Regions from separate parts of the Streptomyces yunnanensis genome, predicted to be linked through region 2. Evidence: riboswitches for the same ligand, from Rfam matches in the RefSeq annotation. Region 2 holds a riboswitch; each other region holds the start of a gene.
What was found. Region 2 has a riboswitch for cyclic di-AMP ahead of MOV08_RS17415 (C40 family peptidase). Riboswitches for the same ligand answer to the same signal wherever they lie in the genome.

Region 1 (6,259 bases), 1.1 Mb from region 2:
GTCAGGCCGATGCCTCCGTGAGGAGGGACATCTCGGCGTCGGTGAGGACGAGTTCGTTGACGGCCAGCAGGGCAGGGAGCTGGGACACCGTGCGCGCGCTGGCGATGGGGGCCGCGACGGTGGGCCGGGCGGCGAGCCAGGCGAGGGCGATGGTGGTCGGCTCGGCGCCGTGGGCCGCGGCGACGGTGTCGAGGGCCTCCAGGACGCGGCGGCCGCGGTCGGTCGCGAGGTAGCCGGCGGCCTTCTCCGAGCGGGCGCTGTCGACACTGGCGCCCGGGCGGTACTTGCCGGTCAGGAAGCCGGAGGCGAGCGCGTAGTACGGGACGGCGGCGACGCCGTTGCGGGCGGCCACGTCGGCGAGTTCGCCCTCGTAGGTGTCGCGGGAGACGAGGTTGTAGTGCGGCTGGAGGGCCACGTAGCGGGCCACGCCCTCGCGGTCGGAAAAGTCCAGCGACTCCTGGAGGCGCCGGGCCGAGATGTTGGACGCGGCGATCTCGCGGACCTTGCCCGCCTTGACGAGGTCGTCGAGGGCGGTCAGGAACTCGCCCACCTCGACGGACTCGTCGTCGTAGTGGGTGTAGTAGAGGTCGATGTGGTCCGTGCGCAGCCGGGACAGCGAGAGGTCCACGGCGGTCTTGATGGTGGCGGCGGACAGGCCCTTGTGGTCGGGGTGGGCGCCGACCTTGGTGGCGATCACGACGTCGTCGCGGTTGCCGCGGGCCGCGAGCCAGTTGCCGAGGACGGTTTCGGACTCGCCGCCCTTGTTGCCCGGCACCCATGCCGAGTAGACGTCGGCGGTGTCGATGAAGTTGCCGCCGCCGGCCACGTAGGCGTCGAGAACGGCGAAGGACTCGGCTTCGTCGGCGGTCCAGCCGAAGACGTTGCCGCCGAGGCAGAGGGTGGAGACGGACAGCGAACCGAGCGACTTCGGGGTGGGGGCGGAGCCTTGGGCGTGTGTCACGGTCATGCCCGTTACAACGTCAGGACGTGGGGAGTTATTCCTCGTTCGGCGTCCGTCCGGGGGCCGGGGTCCGGGGCCCGATCGGTCCCGTCGGCCGCCCACGGGGCGTGGGCGGCCGGCCGGTCCGTCAGACGGCGGTCCCGCGGTCGCGCAGCCAGGACACCGGGTCCGTCGGTGCGCCGGCGTCCGGGCGGACCTCCAGGTGGAGATGCGGACCGGTGGCGTTCCCGGTGGCGCCGACCCGGCCGATCACGTCGCCCGTGTGGACCCTGCCCGTCGTCTTGACCATCGAGGACAGGTGGCAGAACCAGAGCTGCGTGCCGTCGTCGAGGGTGAGGACGATGCGGTAGCCGTACCCGCCGGCCCAGCCCGCCTGGGTGATGGTCCCGTCGTGAACCGCCTTGACCAGCGTGCCCGTTGGGGCCGTGAAGTCCTGTCCGGTGTGGTCCGCGGCCCAGCGGTCGTCGGACTGCCCGAAGCCGGCGGCGAGGGTGTACGAGGAGACCGGCGCGACGAAGGTCCGCGTCGGGTGGGCGCGGTGGTCGGCCGCCGGTGGGGCCGGGGCGTCGGCCGCCGCCGCCCGGGGTGCGGTCCCCTGCGCCGCCGGAGGCGCGGCCTCCGTGCGCTCCTCGGCGGCGCCGGCCTGTTTCGCCGCCCCCTGCTGCCCGGGCGCGCCCTGGTCCGCCTGCGGGGCGGCGGCGTGCTCGGCGGCCGTACCGGCCTCCGGCTCCGCGGCGTCCTGTGGGGCGTCGGTCTGAGGGGCGTCGGCCTGCTGGACGTCAGCCTGCTGGAGGATGCGGTTGCGCAGCGCCTCGGCCGCGCCCGCGGGTCGGGCGTCCTGGGCGGCCTCGTCGGGGGCGGTGCCGGTCCGGGAGGGGGCGACGGAGGGGCCGGCGGAGGCGGCGAGCGCCGTGCCGGTCTCCTGGCCCGTGCCGTCGCCGTCGGCCGCCCCGCCGGGGTCGGGCATCGATATCGGCACCGGCGGCCGGCCCTGGGCCGCGGCCACCCCGCTCGCGCCGACCGCCGCGATCACGCCGACGCCCAGTGCCGTGCCGCCGCGCGCGAGACCGCCGCTGCGCGCTCTGGCCACCCGGTGCTTGCCGCGGATCGCGCGGAGCGGCCCGTCGTCGTCGCTCGGCTCGTCGGCCGGGAGCCACTCGTCGCCGGTCCCGTCGCCTTCGCCGCGGGCCTCGCCCCCGCCTTCGGGGCCGGGGGACGGCGCGTCACCGGGCAGCGCGCCCTGTGCCGACCAGTGGTGCGGCGGCGAGCTCTGGGCCGTCTGGGAAGCCGGGGGCGCCTGGCCGTGGGAGAGGTCGCGGGAGAACGGCTCCTGGGGCGACCGCCCTTCCCTCAACCCGCCGGCGATCGGCGGGACTTGGGCCGGCTGGACGGGAGCGGCGGCCCCGGAGGGACCGGCCGGACCGACGGGGGCACCGAAGCCGACCGCGCCACTGAAGTCGGCGGGGCCACCGAGGCCGTAGGTGGACGGGCCATGTGGGGTGGGCCTGTTGGACGCCACGGGGGCGCACTCCTTTCCTTCCTTCTCGCCTACCGGGTTAGCTGACGGGTTCGGAGCAGGAAGGTCTCCTACGGGCACCGCTTGGCGAGAGGCGCCCGATTCACCCCAAGAGGGTGGTTCCCCGGTTCCCTCTACTCAATTCCCGGCAATTCCAGGCGGATCCGTCGGGGCCCCTCGAAACCGGTTGATCCGGGCGACTCGACGCGGGTCGAGGACACGGGTCGGGTCGTGCGAACAGCCGGCTCGGGCGGGTGACTCGGAGACGTTCTGGGCATGCGGGAACAGCGCGTGCGGGATTCGGCGTCGGCGCACGGTGCCGCCATTGGCGACGGCTGGGACGACCGCGCTCCGTTATCGGACAGTAATAGAGACGACGAGGGAAATCCAAGCGTTCCCTTGAATCCGCGGGGGTTCCGCAGGCTCCCCCTAGGGGCCCGCGGCAGGGACGTTCGCTACCAATTCGTCCGCAACCTGGGCGAGTTGGCGCCACACCGCCAAACGATCTCGCGACGATTGTGCGCCACTCGTTATGCGGAGGGACGCACGTCGATCACGGAGAGTGAGGACGGTAACGTCGCCCCATGGTCGTCAACGTCGCGAACACCGGAAACGCCGGGAACACGGTCAGCACCCCGCAGGAAATGGCGGTCCGGTACTGGGAGTTCTCCCGGCAACAGGCCCGGGGACGGTCCGACGCCCACGAGGAGCTGTCCGCCCGGATCAGCCACGACGACGAGCTCTGCGAACTGCTCGCGGCTTCGCTGCCGGCCGGCCACAAGCAGCAGCCGGACCTCCTGCTCGCCGCGGTGCGCCAGCTCGACGGTCCGCACGCGGAATGGGGGCCGCGCGGCGCGGCGGCATACGGGCGCTGGCGCGAGTGGACGATCCGGCACTGGGACGAGGTCCGCTCGGTGATCATGCGCCGCTCCGCCCGGACCGACGAACCGGCCCGGTGCGCCACCCTGCTGCCGCTGCTGGCCCGTATGCCGCAGCCACTGGCCCTCCTGGAAGTCGGGACGCCGGCGGGGCTGTGCCTCTACCCGGACCGGTACCGCTACCAGTACGTCCAGGAGGACGGCCGCGCGATGGACGGCCCGGGTGCCGCGGACAGCCCGGTCACGTTCACCTGCCGCGCGAGCGGGTTCGCGCCCGATGGCGAGGGTGGCGCGGCGGCGCTGCCCGGCGCCCTGCCCGAGGTCGTCTGGCGCGGCGGCATCGACCCGGCGCCGCTCGACCCCTTCGGGGAGGCGGACGACCTGCGGTGGCTGCGCGCCCTCGTCTGGCCCGGTGACGAGGCCCGTGCGGCGCGGCTCTCGGCGGCCGTGGAGGCGGCGCGGACCGCGCCCCGCCCCACCGTCGTGCGCGGCGACCTGCTCGACGAGCTGCCGGCGCTGGCCGCCCAAGTACCGTCCGGGGCGACGCTGGTGGTGTTCCACAGCGCGGCGCTGAACCACCTTCCGCCCGCCCGGCGCGAGGAGTTCGCCCGGCTCGTCCGGTCGCTGCTCGCCGAACGGGACGGCGGGGGCCACTGGATCTCCCAGGAGCACCACAGCGTGCTGCCGTGGATCACGGCGCCGGAGCACCGCTCCCCGGGGGCGGCGGACACGCCGCTGCTGACCCTCGCCCTGGACGAGCGCCCGGTCGCGCTGACCGACCCGCACGGCCGCAGCGTGCACTGGCTCCCTTCCGCGCTGTCGTAGCGCGCCCGCCCGGTCGCCCGGCGGCGGGCGGCGGGCGGCGGGCGGCGGGCGGCGGGCGGCGGGCGGCGGGCGGCGGCCGGCGGGCGGCGGGCGGCGGCCGGCGGCCGGGCGGCCCGCGGCGCCGGCCTACCCGTCCAGGGGCCGCTGGACCGCCAGCAGCGCCATGTCGTCCGCGGGCCCCCCGCCCGTGTGCCGGGCGACGTCCTCGACCACCACGTCCAACAGGTCGTCGGGCCCGCTGAACAGGCTGCCGCGCAACCGGGCGCACGGGTCGTAGAACCGCCCGTCCCGGTCGCGGGCCTCGGTCACCCCGTCGGTGAACAGCAGCAGCAGCGCCCCGGCCGGGAAGAACGTCGCGTCCGAACGGCCCGGCCGGGCCCCCAGGTCGCCCAGGCCCAGCGGCAGCGCGGCGACGGACGGGGCCAGCTCCCGGAGGCCGCCGTCCGGGGTGAGCAGCAGAGGGGGCGGGTGGCCGTGGTTGAGGACCCGGAGCACGGACGGGTCCTCGGCGGGGATCTCCGCCAGGACGGCCGTGGCGAAGCCCTCCTGTTCATCGAGGCCGGCGCGGCGCCTGCCCTCCCGTCTGAGCGCCCGTTCCAGCCGCTCCGCGACCGCCTCCAGGGTGGCCTCCTGCTCGGCCGCCTCCCGGAAGGCGCCGATGACGACCACCGCGGACTCCACCGCCTCCAGGCCCTTGCCCCGCACATCGCCGACGATCATCCGGACGCCGTGCGGGGTGTCCTGGACGGCGTACAGATCGCCGCCGATACGGGCGCCGGCCCGGGCGCCCACGTAGCGCGCGGCGATCCCGAATCCGGCCAGCCGGGCGGGCGGCGCCGGCAGGAGGGCCTGTTGGGCGGCCTCCGAGACGTCCCGTACGGAGGCCAGCCGGGCGTCGCTCACCCGCACGACCCGGTTGGTGGCGAGCGCGAGCAGCGCCACCACGACGACCGTGCTCGACTCGGTCACCGACTGCTGGTAGTCCGGGGCGCCGTGGAACGTGGCGAGCAGGACCTCGGCGACGATGGCTGCCAGCGCCATGCCGGCGGTGGCCCACAGGGAGAACAGCGGGGCGGCGACCAAGGGGGCGGCGACGAGGAACGGGGCCGCGGTGTACACGGGCGGCGTGACCAGGTCGAAGAGCACGCCGACGACGATCAGGGCGGCGGGGAGCCAGCGCGCGAGCCGGCGGCCGAGCGGGGACATCCGGGCGTGGCGCGCCCGTCGTTCCGCCTCGCCCGTGCGGTTCTCGCCGCCTCGCACCATCCGCACCGGCCTCTTCCCACTCCGCCGCCCGGTGGCGCCCGGAACGGGGCCCGGGGCCTCGCCGCTTCAAGGCTTGCCGGGGCGACGCCGGTCGGCGAGTCCTCCTGAGCCGAACGGGGTAGGACCGGGCTGGGGCCACCCCACCCCCTACGGGCCCCACCTACGGGCCCCCTGCCCCCACCTGACCCCTACCTGCCCCCGCCCTCGCACTGCCGGACCGTGGCGCGCGCATGGGCGAGGAAGCGCCGGGTCAGCGGATGCCCGTTGTGCCGCGGGAAGACCAGTTGCAGCGGCATCAGGGGCGCGTCGGGGATCGGCACGAAGGAGAGGAACGGGTGCACCCGTTGCCGGCCGATGGACTCCGGTACGACACCGACGCCCCGGTTCCCGGCCACCGCCTCCAGCCACTCGTCGAAGTTCCCGCACCGGACGGCGATCTCCGGCCGTTCCCCCGCCGGCCAGTCCGCCACGTCCGCCGGCCCGCCGGTCTCGTTCAGCACCAGCGGCATACGGGCCAGCTCGCGCCAGCCGACCTCGTCCCGCGCCGCGAGCGGGGACCGCACCGAGACCGCCGCGATCCGCCGCTCGTGCAGCAGCGTCACCGCCGTCAGGCCCGGCACGGCGACGTCCCCCCGCAGGATCGCCACATCGACCTCGCCGCTGTCCACCCCCGCCAGCGCCGCGTCCCGCCGGTGGACCCGCGCCCCGACACCGGTCTCCGCCTCGAACCGCTCGATGGCGGCCTGCGGCCACGTGGCCGGAAACCCCCAGGCGAACCCGATGCGGAAGACGGGCGCCTCCGGTGTCGGCAGG
Region 2 (6,259 bases):
AGATCTTCGCGCTGAAGGACTTGGGCGGGAAGCGCTTGGGGTCCAGGTCGAGGTCGCGGCAGACCAGGGCCATCAGGCGCTTGGAGTCGGCCGCGTCGTAGATCGAGAAGGACGACGTGAAGCCCAGCCGCTTGGACTCCCGGCGCAGGATCCGCACGCAGGCGCTGTGGAACGTGGAGACCCACATGGCGTTGGCGCGCGGGCCGACCAGCTCCTCGACGCGCTCCTTCATCTCGCCCGCGGCCTTGTTGGTGAAGGTGATCGCGAGGATCTGGCCGGGGTGGACGTGGCGCTCGGCGAGCAGGTGGGCGATCCGGTGGGTGAGCACCCGGGTCTTGCCGGAGCCGGCGCCGGCCACGATCAGCAGCGGGCTGCCGCTGTGCGCGACGGCGGCCTTCTGCTGGTCGTTGAGCCCCTCCAGGAGCGCCGCCGGGTCGATGGCCGGGCGGGCGGCACCGTCGCGGTAGTAGGACTCCCTGGTCACGGGCGCGTCGAACTTGCCGCCGAAGAGGTCGGCGGGCACGTCCTCGGGGGCCGGGCCGGGCTCGTCCTCGGGCGGGGGCGGGGGCTCCTCGTCCGGGGGGCCGAGGTCCGCCAGGAAGCTGTCGTCAAAGAGGCTGCTCATCGCCCACCGAGTCTAGGCCGCCGCACTGACAACCGGTCCCGGAGTGGCGGATTGCCCCGGTACTGCGCCGGCCGGGGCGGTAACTTGTGCGCTCGTGCCCGGAAACGTGGCGACACTCACCGTGAGGTCACGAAAAGGTTTCGGGCATATCGAACATCAGCCTTCACAGGAGCCACACGAGTTGGCTACGGTCTCGCTCGGGCAGCCCGCTGTCCCCGCGGACGACAGCGTCCGCACGGGCCGCCCCCGCCGAGTCCGGTCCTGCCGTCAGGCACCCGGAGCCGGGGACCCACAAGCACCACTGGGGTGAATCGACCGGTGCGGCCGTCGCCAGGCGGACGCAGCGGTCGTAGGGCAAGCCTTCCGTCAGCACACCGCCCGAACCCGACAGCTAACCCGGTAGGCGGTCCACGGAAGGAGTCGCCGGCCTTGGCGTCCCATCGCAAGCCGCGCACCCCCATACTCGCCACGCCCGGCGGCCGTCGCACCGCGGCCGGGCTCACCACCGCGGCGCTGGCCTCGGTCACGCTGCTCTCGCAGACCGCGAACGCCGCCCCGAATGCGCCGCAGCCCTCCATCGGAGAGGTCAAGCAGAAGGTCGACGACCTGTACCGGCAGGCCGAGGTGGCCACCCAGAAGTACAACGGCGCCAAGGAGAAGGCGGACGGCCAGCAGCGCACCGTGAACCGCCTCCTCGACGAGGCTGCCCGGCTCGCGGACAAGATGAACGAGTCCCGCCGCCGGCTGGGCGCGTTCGCCTCGGCGCAGTACCAGACCGGCGGGATCAGCCCGACCGCCCAGCTGATGCTCGCCAAGGACCCGCAGCAGTTCGTCGACCGCAACCACCTGATGGAGCAGTTGACCGGACGGCAGAAGCAGGCGATCACCGACTACGAGGACCAGGCCGCGACCGCCGCCCGTCAGCGGGCGGAGGCCACCCACAGCCTGGAGGCCCTCCAGCAGTCGCAGGAGACCCTGAAGGAGACCAAGCGAAACGTTCAGTCCAAGCTGGCCGAGGCCCGGCAGCTGCTGTCCCGGCTGACCGCCCAGGAGAAGGCGCGGCTGGCCGAACTGGAGCGCCAGAAGGAGGCGGAGGCCCAGCGCAAGGCCGCCGAGGAGGCCCGCAAGGAGGCCCAGCAGCGCCAGCAGCAGCCCGGCGGCGGTGCCGGCTCAGGGACCGGCACCGGTTCGGGGGGCGGCAGCTCCGACAGCGGCTCGTACTCCACCAAGGCCGGGAAGGCGCTCGCCTTCGCCCGCTCCCAGATCGGCAAGCCGTACGTCTGGGGCGCGACCGGGCCCAGCTCCTACGACTGCTCGGGGCTGACGCAGGCCGCGTGGCGGGCCGCCGGGGTCGATCTGCCGCGCACGACCTGGGACCAGGTCAAGGTCGGCACCCGGGTCTCCAGCAGCGATCTCCAACCCGGTGACCTGGTGTTCTTCTTCAACGACATCAGCCACGTCGGGATGTACATCGGCGGCGGCGAGATGATCCACGCCCCGCACCCGGGCGCCAGCGTCCGGGTGGAGTCGATCTACGGCATGCCGATCTACGGCAGCGTCCGGCCCGCGTAGCCGGCGCACGGGCGCGCCGCGCGCCCGTCATGAACCACCCCCCACACGCCGCCGCGCGGTCATCCGCCGTCTTTGGGAAGTACGGAGCGGGATGACCGCGCGGTGAGTCGTCGCTGCGGCGATGCGGGGCCCGGGGCCGGGCAGGCGGCTCAGGTCCAGAGCACCGCGATGAAGATGTTGAGCATGGTGAGTCCGCCGACCGCGCCGAAGAGCGGCTTGGGGAGCTTCTCCTCGTCGCGCTTGACGTAGACCAGCGCCAGGATCACCACCAGGACGGCCATCTTGATGCCGATCTTGATGTTGTTGAGCGAGTGGTCCTGCATCTGGTTCAGGCCGACCAGGACGATGCCGGTGACCAGCATCGTCAGCGCGCCGTGCAGCATGGCCGGCACGAAGCGGGCGGTGCCCGCGCCCATCGCCTTCATCTGGGTCAGGAAGCCGCCCAGGAGGGAGGCGATGCCGATGATGTGCAGGGCGACGAAGACATTGATTACTACGTCCATAGTGCTGGATCGTATCCGCCCCATAGCACGCCCTTTCCGGCAGGGCGCCCGTGATGCCCGCTTCGGTCAGGGCCCACCGCCCCTCGGCCCTCCCCCGGCCTTCGGGCCGTTCATCCCCCGCACGGTGGCGGTCGGAATCGGGCAATGCCGGGCAAGGGGGTTCCCGACGGCGACACCGGGCCTAGCTTCCTCCTGCAGGCGACCGGGCCCGTACCCCGCCGGTCGTATCCGCCCGCAGGGAAGGAAGTGACGGCCGCCATGGCGTCGCACCACACGGCCGGTGAGCGGCCGCCGCTCGCACCCCCGCCGGCCGGGCCCCGTACGGCCCGCACCGCCCGCACCGGGCTGCTGCTCGCCGCGGACCCGCAGCGCTACCTGGACGGCGCCACGGTCCTGGAGCGCACCGGCAGCCACCAGGCCACCGCGGTTTCCGGCTGGGCCCGCCGGCTGGGCAGCGTCCGCCGGCTCGGCGGCCACCCCGTCGCCACCGCGGAGCGCTCCCCGGAGGCCGCCGCCCCGCGCCGCCCGGCGTACGCGTTGCCGCGCGCCCTGGAACCGGCCGTCGCCGCACCCGCGCCGCCCGCCCCGGCGCCCGGCGACCGCGCCGCCCGGGCGGTGGCCTTCGCCCACGGCGCCCTCGGCAAGCCCTACGCCTGGGGCGCGACCGGCCCGGCCGCCTACGACTGCTCGGGCCTGACCCTGGCCGCGTGGCGGGCCGGCGGCGTCACACTGCCCCGGACGACCTACACCCAGATCACCTCCGGCACCCGCGTCGACTGGCCCCAACTCGCCCCCGGGGACCTGGTGTTCTTCTACTCCGGCATCAGCCACGTGGGCCTCTACGTCGGCGGCGGCGAGATGATCCACGCCCCGCATCCGGGGGCACCCGTCGAGATCGCCCCGCTCGACCGCCTGCCCTTCGCGGGCGCGACCCGCCCGGCATAGCGGACGCCCGCGCGGACGCCCCGCAGAGCAGAAACCCGCCCGTCCGGCCCGGACGGCCCCACGCGAACGCGTCGGGGTGCCGGCCGGCGGGCGGGCGGGGGCGGCAGGCCCTAGCCCCGCAGGTACAGGCCGAACCACCGGAAGATCTCCGGCACTTGGCGCTTCCACACCGGCACGGTGTGGCCGCCCGCGCCCGAGGAGATCTGCTGGACGGTCACCGTCGTCGGGTTCTTCGCGAGCTCCTTGAGGCCCGTGCCGGCCTGGTAGCCGTCACCGCTCGCGCCCGAGATGTACAGCGCGGTGCGGGGCGGCTTCCCGGCCTCGTTGGCAGCCTTGAGGATGTGCATCGGGTTGGTCTCGACGCGCAGCTTGGGGTCCTTGCCGGCGAGCGAATCACGCTCTATGGCCGGGTCGTTGTAGCCGGACATGCCGACGGCCGCGCGGTACCGGTCCGGGTGGGCGAGCGCCAGCTTGGTGGCGCAGTGGGCGCCCGCCGAGTAGCCGGCCAGGCCCCAGGAGTCCGGCTTGTCGCCGGCCCGGAAGTTGTCGATCACCATCTGGCGGACGTCGACGGTCAGCCAGCTGTCGGCGTTGACCTTGCCGGGGATGTTGACGCAGCCGCTGTCGGCGTTGGACAGGACGTTGGTCCGCGGCGCCACCAGGATGAACGGCTTGACCGCCCCGCTCTGCATCAGCGAGCCGAGCTGCTCGTTGGCCTTGAGCGAGCCGAACCAGGACTTGGCGGAGCCGGGGTAGCCGGGCAGCAGCTCGACCACCGGGAACTTCTTGTTCTTGTAGGCGGGGTCGTTGTACTGCGGCGGCAGCCAGACGTACACCTCGCCGTTGACGCCCGAGATCTGGCCCTTGAGGTCGGTCATCTGGACGCCGGCGCCCAGCACCGGGTCGTCGGCCGGCCGGAAGTGCTGGAGCACCTTGGGCTCGTCCTTGAGGTTCTTGCCGCCCAGGCCGTCCGCGCCGAGGTTCCGGGCCTGGTCGATGTGGTTGCCGGTGCCGAGCAGATCGCCCCAGCTGTCGTAGAGGTTGTTGGCGTTGTTGACCATGACGAACACCACCGTGATGGCGGTGATCTGGGCGAACAGCAGCATCAACAGCCGTGCCACGATCCGTACCAGGCGCGGCCCGGCCACTCGTCCCCACAGGGCGAACGGCAGCACGACGGCGACGATCAGCAGCAGGATCGAGAAGAGGAAGAAGGGCGTACCCGTCAGGCTCATCGGGATCTCGTTTCCAGGGATGTGTGCGGCGCAGGGCGTGGGCGTGGTTCCGGCCCCGCCATCGGGCAGCGAGCCTCTCCGCGCCCTTAGATGGCGATCCGCGCGATCCTGGTTGCCCGGCTTGAGCGCTTCTTTACACGCCCCGTCGGCGCCCTGCGCTCCGGGGGCGGCTCCCGGTCATCCGCCCCCGTGCACCCCCTGCACAACGAAACCGCAGGTCAGACCAGTCGCCGCGCGGCCGCCCAGCGGGTGAGCTCATGGCGGTTGGAGAGCTGGAGCTTGCGCAGGACGGCCGAGACATGTGACTCAACCGTCTTCACGGAGATGAACAACTGCTTGGCGATCTCCTTGTACGCGTACCCGCGGGCGATCAGCCGGAGCACCTCGCGCTCGCGCTGGGTGAGGCGGTCCATGTCCTCGTCCACCGGCGGCGCGTCCGTCGAGGCGAAGGCGTCCAGGACGAAGCCGGCCAGCCGCGGCGAGAAGACCGCGTCGCCGTCGGACACCCGGAAGATCGCGTCCACCAGGTCGGTGCCGGTGATCGTCTTGGTGACATAGCCGCGGGCGCCGCCGCGGATGACGCCGATGACGTCCTCGGCCGCGTCGGAGACCGAGAGCGCCAGGAACCGCACCGGCCGCTCGGGGTCGACCATCATCGCGGCGCTGCGGCGCAGCACCTCGACGCCGCCGCCCCCGGGGAGGTGCACGTCCAGGAGGACGACCTCGGGGCGGGTGGCGGTGATGACGGTGATCGCCTGGTCGACGTCGGCGGCCTCGCCGACCACCTCGACCCGGGTCTGCTCGGTCCGGCCGATCTCCGCCTGGACGCCGGTCCGGAACATCCGGTGGTCGTCGACCAGCACGACCCGTACGGTGCGGCCCTGGTCCTCGCCGCCGGCCTCGCCCTGCTGTGCGTCGTCGCTGCTCATGTCGTCCGTCCGTCCTTCGGTGTCTGCCCCGTCATGATCCCCCGGCCCCGGGATGCGGTGTCCCAGAGGCCCGTGGCCGCCTGCATCGCCCCCGGGGGCGGGTGGGAGGTGCGCCGCGCTCATTCCGGCTCCCCCTCTCCTCCGGTGCGGCGCTCGGTGCGCTCGCGGTCCTCGGTGCGCTCCATCTCCAGCTCGACGACCGTGCCGCCGTCGGGCGCGGCGCGCAGCCGGGCGGTGCCGCCGTGGCGCTCCATCCGGCCGATGATGGATTCCCGTACCCCCATCCGGTCCGCGGGGACCGCGTCCAGGTCGAAGCCCGGGCCGTGGTCGCGCACCGAGACGAAGACCGTGCGGCCCTCCACCTCGGCGAAGACCTGGACCGCGCCGCCCTCGCCACCGTACTTGGCGGCGTTGACCATCGCCTCGCGTGCGGCCTGCATCTGGGCGCCG
Region 3 (6,259 bases), 1.7 Mb from region 2:
ACCCGGACGCCCGGCAGGCGCTGGCCGACGCCCGGCTGTCGAAGAACCCGGTGCACCACTCCGAGGCCGCCCACCAAAAGGGCAAGACGGGCATTCCGGGCGAACGCAGTGCCAACCTGATGACGCACCTGCTGAACATCGACCCGCCGGACCACACCCGGCTGCGCCGCCTGGTCTCCAAGGCGTTCACCCCGCGCCGGGTCGCCGCGTTCGCGCCGCGCATACAGGAGCTGACCGACCGCCTGATCGACACCATGATGGAAAAACAGCACGGCGCGGAGCGGGGGAGCGCGGACCTCATCCACGAGTTCGCGTTCCCGCTGCCGATCTACGCGATCTGCGATCTGCTCGGCGTCCCGCCCGAGGACCAGGACGACTTCCGCGACTGGGCGGGCATGATGATCCGGCACGGCGGCGGGCCGCGCGGCGGGGTCGCCCGCTCCGTCAAGAAGATGCGGGCCTATCTGGCCGAGCTGATCCACCGCAAGCGCGGCGCGCTCGGCGACGACCTGATCTCCGGCCTGATCCGGGCCTCCGACCACGGCGAGCACCTCACCGAGAACGAGGCCGCCGCTATGTGCTTTGTGTTGCTGTTTGCCGGATTTGAGACCACGGTCAATCTGATCGGCAACGGCATCTATGCGCTGCTCCGCCACCCCGCCCAGCGCGAACTGCTCCAGAAGTCGATCGCGGCCGACGACACCGAGCTGCTCGCCACCGCCGTCGAGGAGCTGCTCCGCTACGACGGGCCGGTGGAGCTGGCCACCTGGCGGTACGCGACCCGGGACCTGACGCTGGGTGGCGCGCGGATCGCCGAGGGGGATCCGGTCCTGGTGGTGCTGGCCGCCGCCGACCGCGATCCGGCGCGCTTCGACGAGCCCGACGTGCTCGACCTCACGCGGCGTGACAACCCGCATCTGGGATACGGGCACGGCATCCACTACTGCCTCGGCGCACCCCTGGCACGCCTCGAAGGACAGACCGCGCTCGCCACTCTGTTGACCCGACTCCCGGACCTCCGACTTGCGGCGGAACCTGATGATTTGCGCTGGCGCGGCGGGCTCATCATGCGCGGACTGCGCACCCTGCCGGTGGAGTTCACGCCCGAGCGGCCCTGACCAGGAACAGTCGCATAATTGACGCTCCGTCAGCTACGTAATCATTGCGTGATCTCCGCTACACCGACTTGTGACTGCCCGTGACCCCGGCTACCTTTCCTCCGACGATCGAGGTCGGCCACGGGTTGCCGCACGGCACCCCTTCCGCCGCCGATCCGACAACTCAACCGCCGCGCGAAAGGCAACCGCATGCGTTCCGGGAACGGCCGGCATCGTCGCCCCCGACAAGCACCGGCCATTTTTGTCACGGCAGGAGTGACCGGCGCGGGCCTGGCCCTGCCGCTGTTCGCGGCGAGCGGCGCGCACGCCGCCGACACGACGACCTGGGACAAGGTCGCGCAGTGCGAGAGCGGCGGGGTGTGGAGCGCCGCCACCGGCAACGGCTTCTACGGCGGTCTCCAGCTCACCCAGGAGATGTGGAACGACTACGGCGGCACCGCCTACGCCTCCCGCCCCGACCTCGCCAGTCGCGCCCAGCAGATAGCCGTGGCCGAGGCGATACTCGACGACCGCGGCCCGGACGCCTTCCCCAGCTGCGCGGTGAACGCCGGACTGACCAAGGACGGCCGCAAGCCCCGCGTCGACCCGGGCCCCACCACCCGCCCCTCGCCGCGGCCGACGCACGGCCACAACGGCGGCGGCGCCTCCGACGACGCGGGGGGCGACTCCGACACGGCGGGCGGCGACCAGGGCCACCCGGACCCGGCCACCCGGACGCCGGAGCCGTCCGGCGGTGACTCCGGCACGGACCGCGGCCCGGACGCCGGCAGCGGCTCCGACGCCGGCGCGGACGGCCCGCACGCGCCCTCGGCGACCCCGGAGCCGTCGGGCTCCTCGTCCGCCTCGCCCGCCCCGTCCGACTCCGGGGCACCCACCGACTCCCCGTCGGGCTCCCCGTCGGGAAGCCCGTCCACCTCTCCGGCGGACCCGGCAGACCCGTCCGCGCCGTCCGGCCCGTCGGGCTCGACGGACCCGGCCGACCCGGCGTCGCCCGCCCCGTCCGACTCCACCGCGCCCGGCGGCCAGGACCGGCCCGGCGACCCCGCTACGCCGCCCGCCACCGGCAAGCACCGCGGGACGCCCGGCGACGGTACGGAGGCCGGCGACGGCCGGGACGGCGGCCGCGGCCGGCACGCCTCCCGCGGCGGCGAGGCGCCCCGTACGCCCCCGGCGGAGGCCGGCAGCTACCGCGTGCGCCCGGGTGACAACCTGTCAGAGATCGCCGTCAGTCATGACCTGCCGGGCGGCTGGCCCGCGCTCTACCACCGCAACCAGGACGTCATCGGCTCCGACGCGGATCTGATCCACCCCGGTCAGGTGCTCGATCTCGGGCGGACACAGGGGTAGTTACCGGCAGTTCGCCGTCTTTCGCGGCGTTTCGTAAAAGTGAGATATGGCTCTCGTTGCGGGGGATGGGTCCGGACCTGTCCCCCGTTGCCATACCGGGGCCTACCTGCGGAAATGACCCGCGTGGTGATCAAAAACGGTCAACTTGGTTCAGAAGATGGGGTTTGAACACCAACAGGGTTACTGCTTACGGTCAGGACCGCTCGCCAAAGCGGGCCCTTCGATCGCACGCCGAGTCCTGCCGGCGGTCGGAGTCGACGACGCGCAAGCGCCGAAGGCAGGAGCGGGGGACCCAAGGTAAGTGCCGACCCCGCCCGTGAGAGCGGGTCAGTCGGCTTGGGGTGAAGTCGTGTGTGCAGCACACACGGCCGGGCAGCTCACACGGCCCGAACCCGACAGCTCACCTCGTAGGCGTCGGTGAGGAAACGAACGCACGATGCTGATCAACAAGGGCAAGCACCGCCGCAGCTCCAAGGCCGTCCGCGTCGCCACCCTGGCCGGTGTCGCCGGCGCCGCCGTCGCCGTTCCGCTGATGGGCGCCACCTCTGCTTCCGCCGCCTCGGTCGCCACCTGGGAGAAGGTCGCCCAGTGCGAGTCCAGCGGCAACTGGTCGATCAACACCGGTAACGGCTACTACGGTGGCCTGCAGTTCTCGAACTCCAGCTGGGCCGCCGCCGGTGGCACCAAGTACGCGGCCCGCGCCGACCTGGCCACCAAGGACCAGCAGATCGCCGTCGCCGAGAAGCTGCTCGCCATGCAGGGCCCGGGTGCCTGGGGCTGCGCCGCTGCCGGTGGTCTGACCTCCGGTGGCCCGGCCGCCGCCGTCAACCCCTCCGGCTCCACCGTCAAGAAGAGCCAGGGCACCGAGGCCCGCAAGCAGACCGAGGGCTCCACCAAGAAGTCCGCCCCGGTCCGCGAGAAGGCCGAGAAGAAGGCCGAGAAGGCCCAGCCGGCCGCCCCGCAGGACGCGCACCGCTCCGGTGACACCTACACCGTCAAGTCGGGCGACACCCTCGCCAAGATCGCCAAGGCGCACGGCACCAACTGGAAGGCGCTCTACGCCGCCAACAAGTCCGTCGTCGGCGGCAACCCCAACCTGATCTTCCCGGGCCAGAAGCTCAGCATCTGAGCCGATCCGGCTGCCCGAGAGAGCTGCCCCGCCGCGGCGCGTACCCCCGAGCGCGCCGTGGCGGGGCTTCTCCGTTGCCGGACCCGGCCGCCCGGCCGTCCCCACCGGCACCGACGCGGCGCGCGCCGTCCCCGGCGCCCCGAGCGGCCCGGCACGACGTTCCCCGCATAGCGAACAATGCCCCGAAACCTCCTGTGAACTGGGATTTCGTTCTGCTTGTTGGGTTTTTTCGTCCCACGGAGCGGGCCACGGGCGAGCGGATCCCCCCGGGGCCGTTAGGCTCATGCCGAGAACTCCAGACACCCCTGAAGGAGACAACGTGCCGTCCATCGACGTCGTCGTAGCCCGCGAAATTCTCGACTCGCGAGGTAATCCCACGGTCGAGGTCGAGGTCGGCCTCGACGACGGCAGCACCGGCCGTGCCGCCGTCCCGTCCGGCGCCTCGACCGGCGCCTTCGAGGCCGTCGAGCTGCGGGACGGTGACCCCAACCGCTACCTCGGCAAGGGCGTGGAGAAGGCCGTCCTGGCCGTCATCGAGCAGATCGGCCCGGAGCTCGTCGGCTACGACGCGACCGAGCAGCGGCTGATCGACCAGGCGATGTTCGACCTGGACGCCACCGACAACAAGGGCTCGCTCGGCGCCAACGCCATCCTCGGCGTCTCCCTCGCCGTCGCGCACGCCGCCTCCGAGGCCAGCGACCTGCCGCTGTTCCGCTACCTCGGTGGCCCGAACGCGCACGTGCTGCCCGTCCCGATGATGAACATCCTGAACGGCGGCTCGCACGCCGACTCCAACGTGGACATCCAGGAGTTCATGATCGCCCCGATCGGCGCGGAGTCCTTCTCCGAGGCGCTGCGCTGGGGCGCCGAGGTCTACCACACCCTCAAGAAGGTGCTGAAGGCCAAGGGCCTGGCCACCGGCCTGGGCGACGAGGGCGGCTTCGCCCCCAACCTCGGCTCCAACCGCGAGGCCCTGGACCTGATCCTGGAGGCCATCAAGGAAGCCGGCTACGCCCCCGGCCAGGACATCGCGCTCGCGCTGGACGTCGCCGCCTCCGAGTTCTACAAGGACGGCAAGTACCAGTTCGAGGGCAAGGAGCGCTCCGCCGCCGAGATGACGGAGTACTACGAGGAGCTGGTGGCGGCCTACCCGCTGGTCTCCATCGAGGACCCGCTGTTCGAGGACGACTGGGCCGGCTGGAAGGTCATCACCGACAAGCTCGGCGCCAAGGTCCAGCTGGTCGGCGACGACCTCTTCGTCACCAACCCCGAGCGCCTCGCCCGCGGCATCGAGGAGGGCTCCGCCAACGCGCTGCTGGTGAAGGTCAACCAGATCGGCTCGCTGACCGAGACCCTGGACGCCGTCGAGCTGGCCCAGCGCAACGGCTTCAAGTGCATGATGTCGCACCGCTCCGGCGAGACCGAGGACGTCACCATCGCCGACCTCGCCGTCGCCACCAACTGCGGCCAGATCAAGACCGGCGCCCCGGCCCGCTCCGAGCGCGTCGCCAAGTACAACCAGCTGCTGCGCATCGAGGAGATCCTCGACGACGCGGCGGTGTACGCCGGCCGCAGCGCGTTCCCGCGGTTTCGCTCTGCGAACCAGTAGGCACGGCGCTCTGCGAACCAGTAGGCACGGCAAGGGCTGAGGCCCGCCCCACACCACCGTCCGGCTGAGCTCCCGAGGACTCGACAACGGAGCAAAGCCGGGGTGAAGCGCAGCGTCCCCGGCGCCGGTCCCGTACCGTTGCCGGGGACGTACGTCATGACGACCGCCGTGACGACGTCAGGACGGAAGCTGAAGGGGAGGCGAGACGACGTGCCCGCGGACCGGTTCTCCACCGCGACCCGGCTCAAGGCGCTCGGCGAACAGGCCGCAGCCCGCGTCCACCGCGCCAAGCGACGGCCCCGCCGCAACCGCCTCACCGGCCGGGCCGCCCTGCTGGCGCTGGTGATGTGCTCGCTGGTGGTCGCCCTGGCGTACCCGATAAGGCAGTACATCTCCCAGCGTTCGGACATCGCCGACCAGCGCCGCAAGGCCCAGGACGCCGCCGCCGCGCTCGACCGGCTGCGCGACGAGAAGGCCCGCTGGCAGGACCCGGCCTACGTCCGGCAACAGGCCCGCCGGCACCTGCACTACGTCATGCCGGACGAGACCGGGTACATCGTCCAGGACGGGACCGGGGTCCGCGCCGCGCCCAAGGGAGCGGCGGCGGCCCAACGCCCCTGGTACGACAAGCTCTGGGAAGACGTGGACCGCGCCGCCGGCGCCGACCGCGCCGACACCGCCCACGCCCCCGACACCCCCGCGGTCACCAAGCGGTAGCCCGCACCGGCGGGCAGCGGCGAGACTGTACGGGCGGGCCCGCACACGGCCGTACGGCACGCCCTCGCCGTGCCTCCGCCCGGCCCGTTCGTCACTCACCACCGGCCCTCACCGAAAGCGCACATGGACACGCCCCCGCCCCAGACCGAGCCCACCGAGCCCACCGCCGCGGACATCGCCGCCTTCAAGGAGCAGCTCGGCCGTCCGCCGCGCGGCCTGCGGGCCATCGCCCACCGCTGCCCCTGCGGCCAGCCGGACGTCGTCGAGACCGCACCGCGCCTGGAGGACGGCACCCCCTTCCCCACGCTCTACTACCTCACCTGCCCGCGCGCCGCCTCG

Region 1: it holds a riboswitch for cyclic di-AMP, as region 2 does, so the genes downstream of both, MOV08_RS22750 (M23 family metallopeptidase) here and MOV08_RS17415 (C40 family peptidase) in region 2, are expected to answer to the same signal.
Region 3: it holds a riboswitch for cyclic di-AMP, as region 2 does, so the genes downstream of both, MOV08_RS25130 (transglycosylase family protein) here and MOV08_RS17415 (C40 family peptidase) in region 2, are expected to answer to the same signal.

Annotation. Positions count from the first base shown of each region.
Region 1 is NZ_CP095749.1:5,224,982-5,231,240, reverse strand. It holds gene MOV08_RS22755 (aldo/keto reductase) at 2-967, opposite strand; gene MOV08_RS22750 (M23 family metallopeptidase) at 1,089-2,480, opposite strand; cyclic di-AMP (ydaO/yuaA leader) riboswitch at 2,492-2,638, opposite strand; gene MOV08_RS22745 (DUF2332 domain-containing protein) at 3,062-4,180, shown strand; gene MOV08_RS22740 (PP2C family protein-serine/threonine phosphatase) at 4,307-5,446, opposite strand; gene MOV08_RS22735 (LysR family transcriptional regulator) at 5,635-6,259, opposite strand, start outside.
Region 2 is NZ_CP095749.1:4,079,627-4,085,885, forward strand. It holds gene pcrA (DNA helicase PcrA) at 1-625, opposite strand, end outside; cyclic di-AMP (ydaO/yuaA leader) riboswitch at 878-1,046, shown strand; gene MOV08_RS17415 (C40 family peptidase) at 1,055-2,197, shown strand; gene MOV08_RS17420 (hypothetical protein) at 2,347-2,700, opposite strand; partial or broken gene MOV08_RS17425 (C40 family peptidase) at 3,289-3,645, shown strand; gene MOV08_RS17430 (alpha/beta hydrolase) at 3,756-4,880, opposite strand; gene MOV08_RS17435 (LuxR C-terminal-related transcriptional regulator) at 5,099-5,809, opposite strand; gene MOV08_RS17440 (ATP-binding protein) at 5,929-6,259, opposite strand, start outside.
Region 3 is NZ_CP095749.1:5,740,673-5,746,931, forward strand. It holds gene MOV08_RS25120 (cytochrome P450 family protein) at 1-1,118, shown strand, start outside; gene MOV08_RS25125 (transglycosylase family protein) at 1,374-2,465, shown strand; cyclic di-AMP (ydaO/yuaA leader) riboswitch at 2,725-2,894, shown strand; gene MOV08_RS25130 (transglycosylase family protein) at 2,902-3,594, shown strand; gene eno (phosphopyruvate hydratase) at 3,878-5,203, shown strand; gene MOV08_RS25140 (FtsB family cell division protein) at 5,414-5,920, shown strand; gene MOV08_RS25145 (DUF501 domain-containing protein) at 6,044-6,259, shown strand, end outside.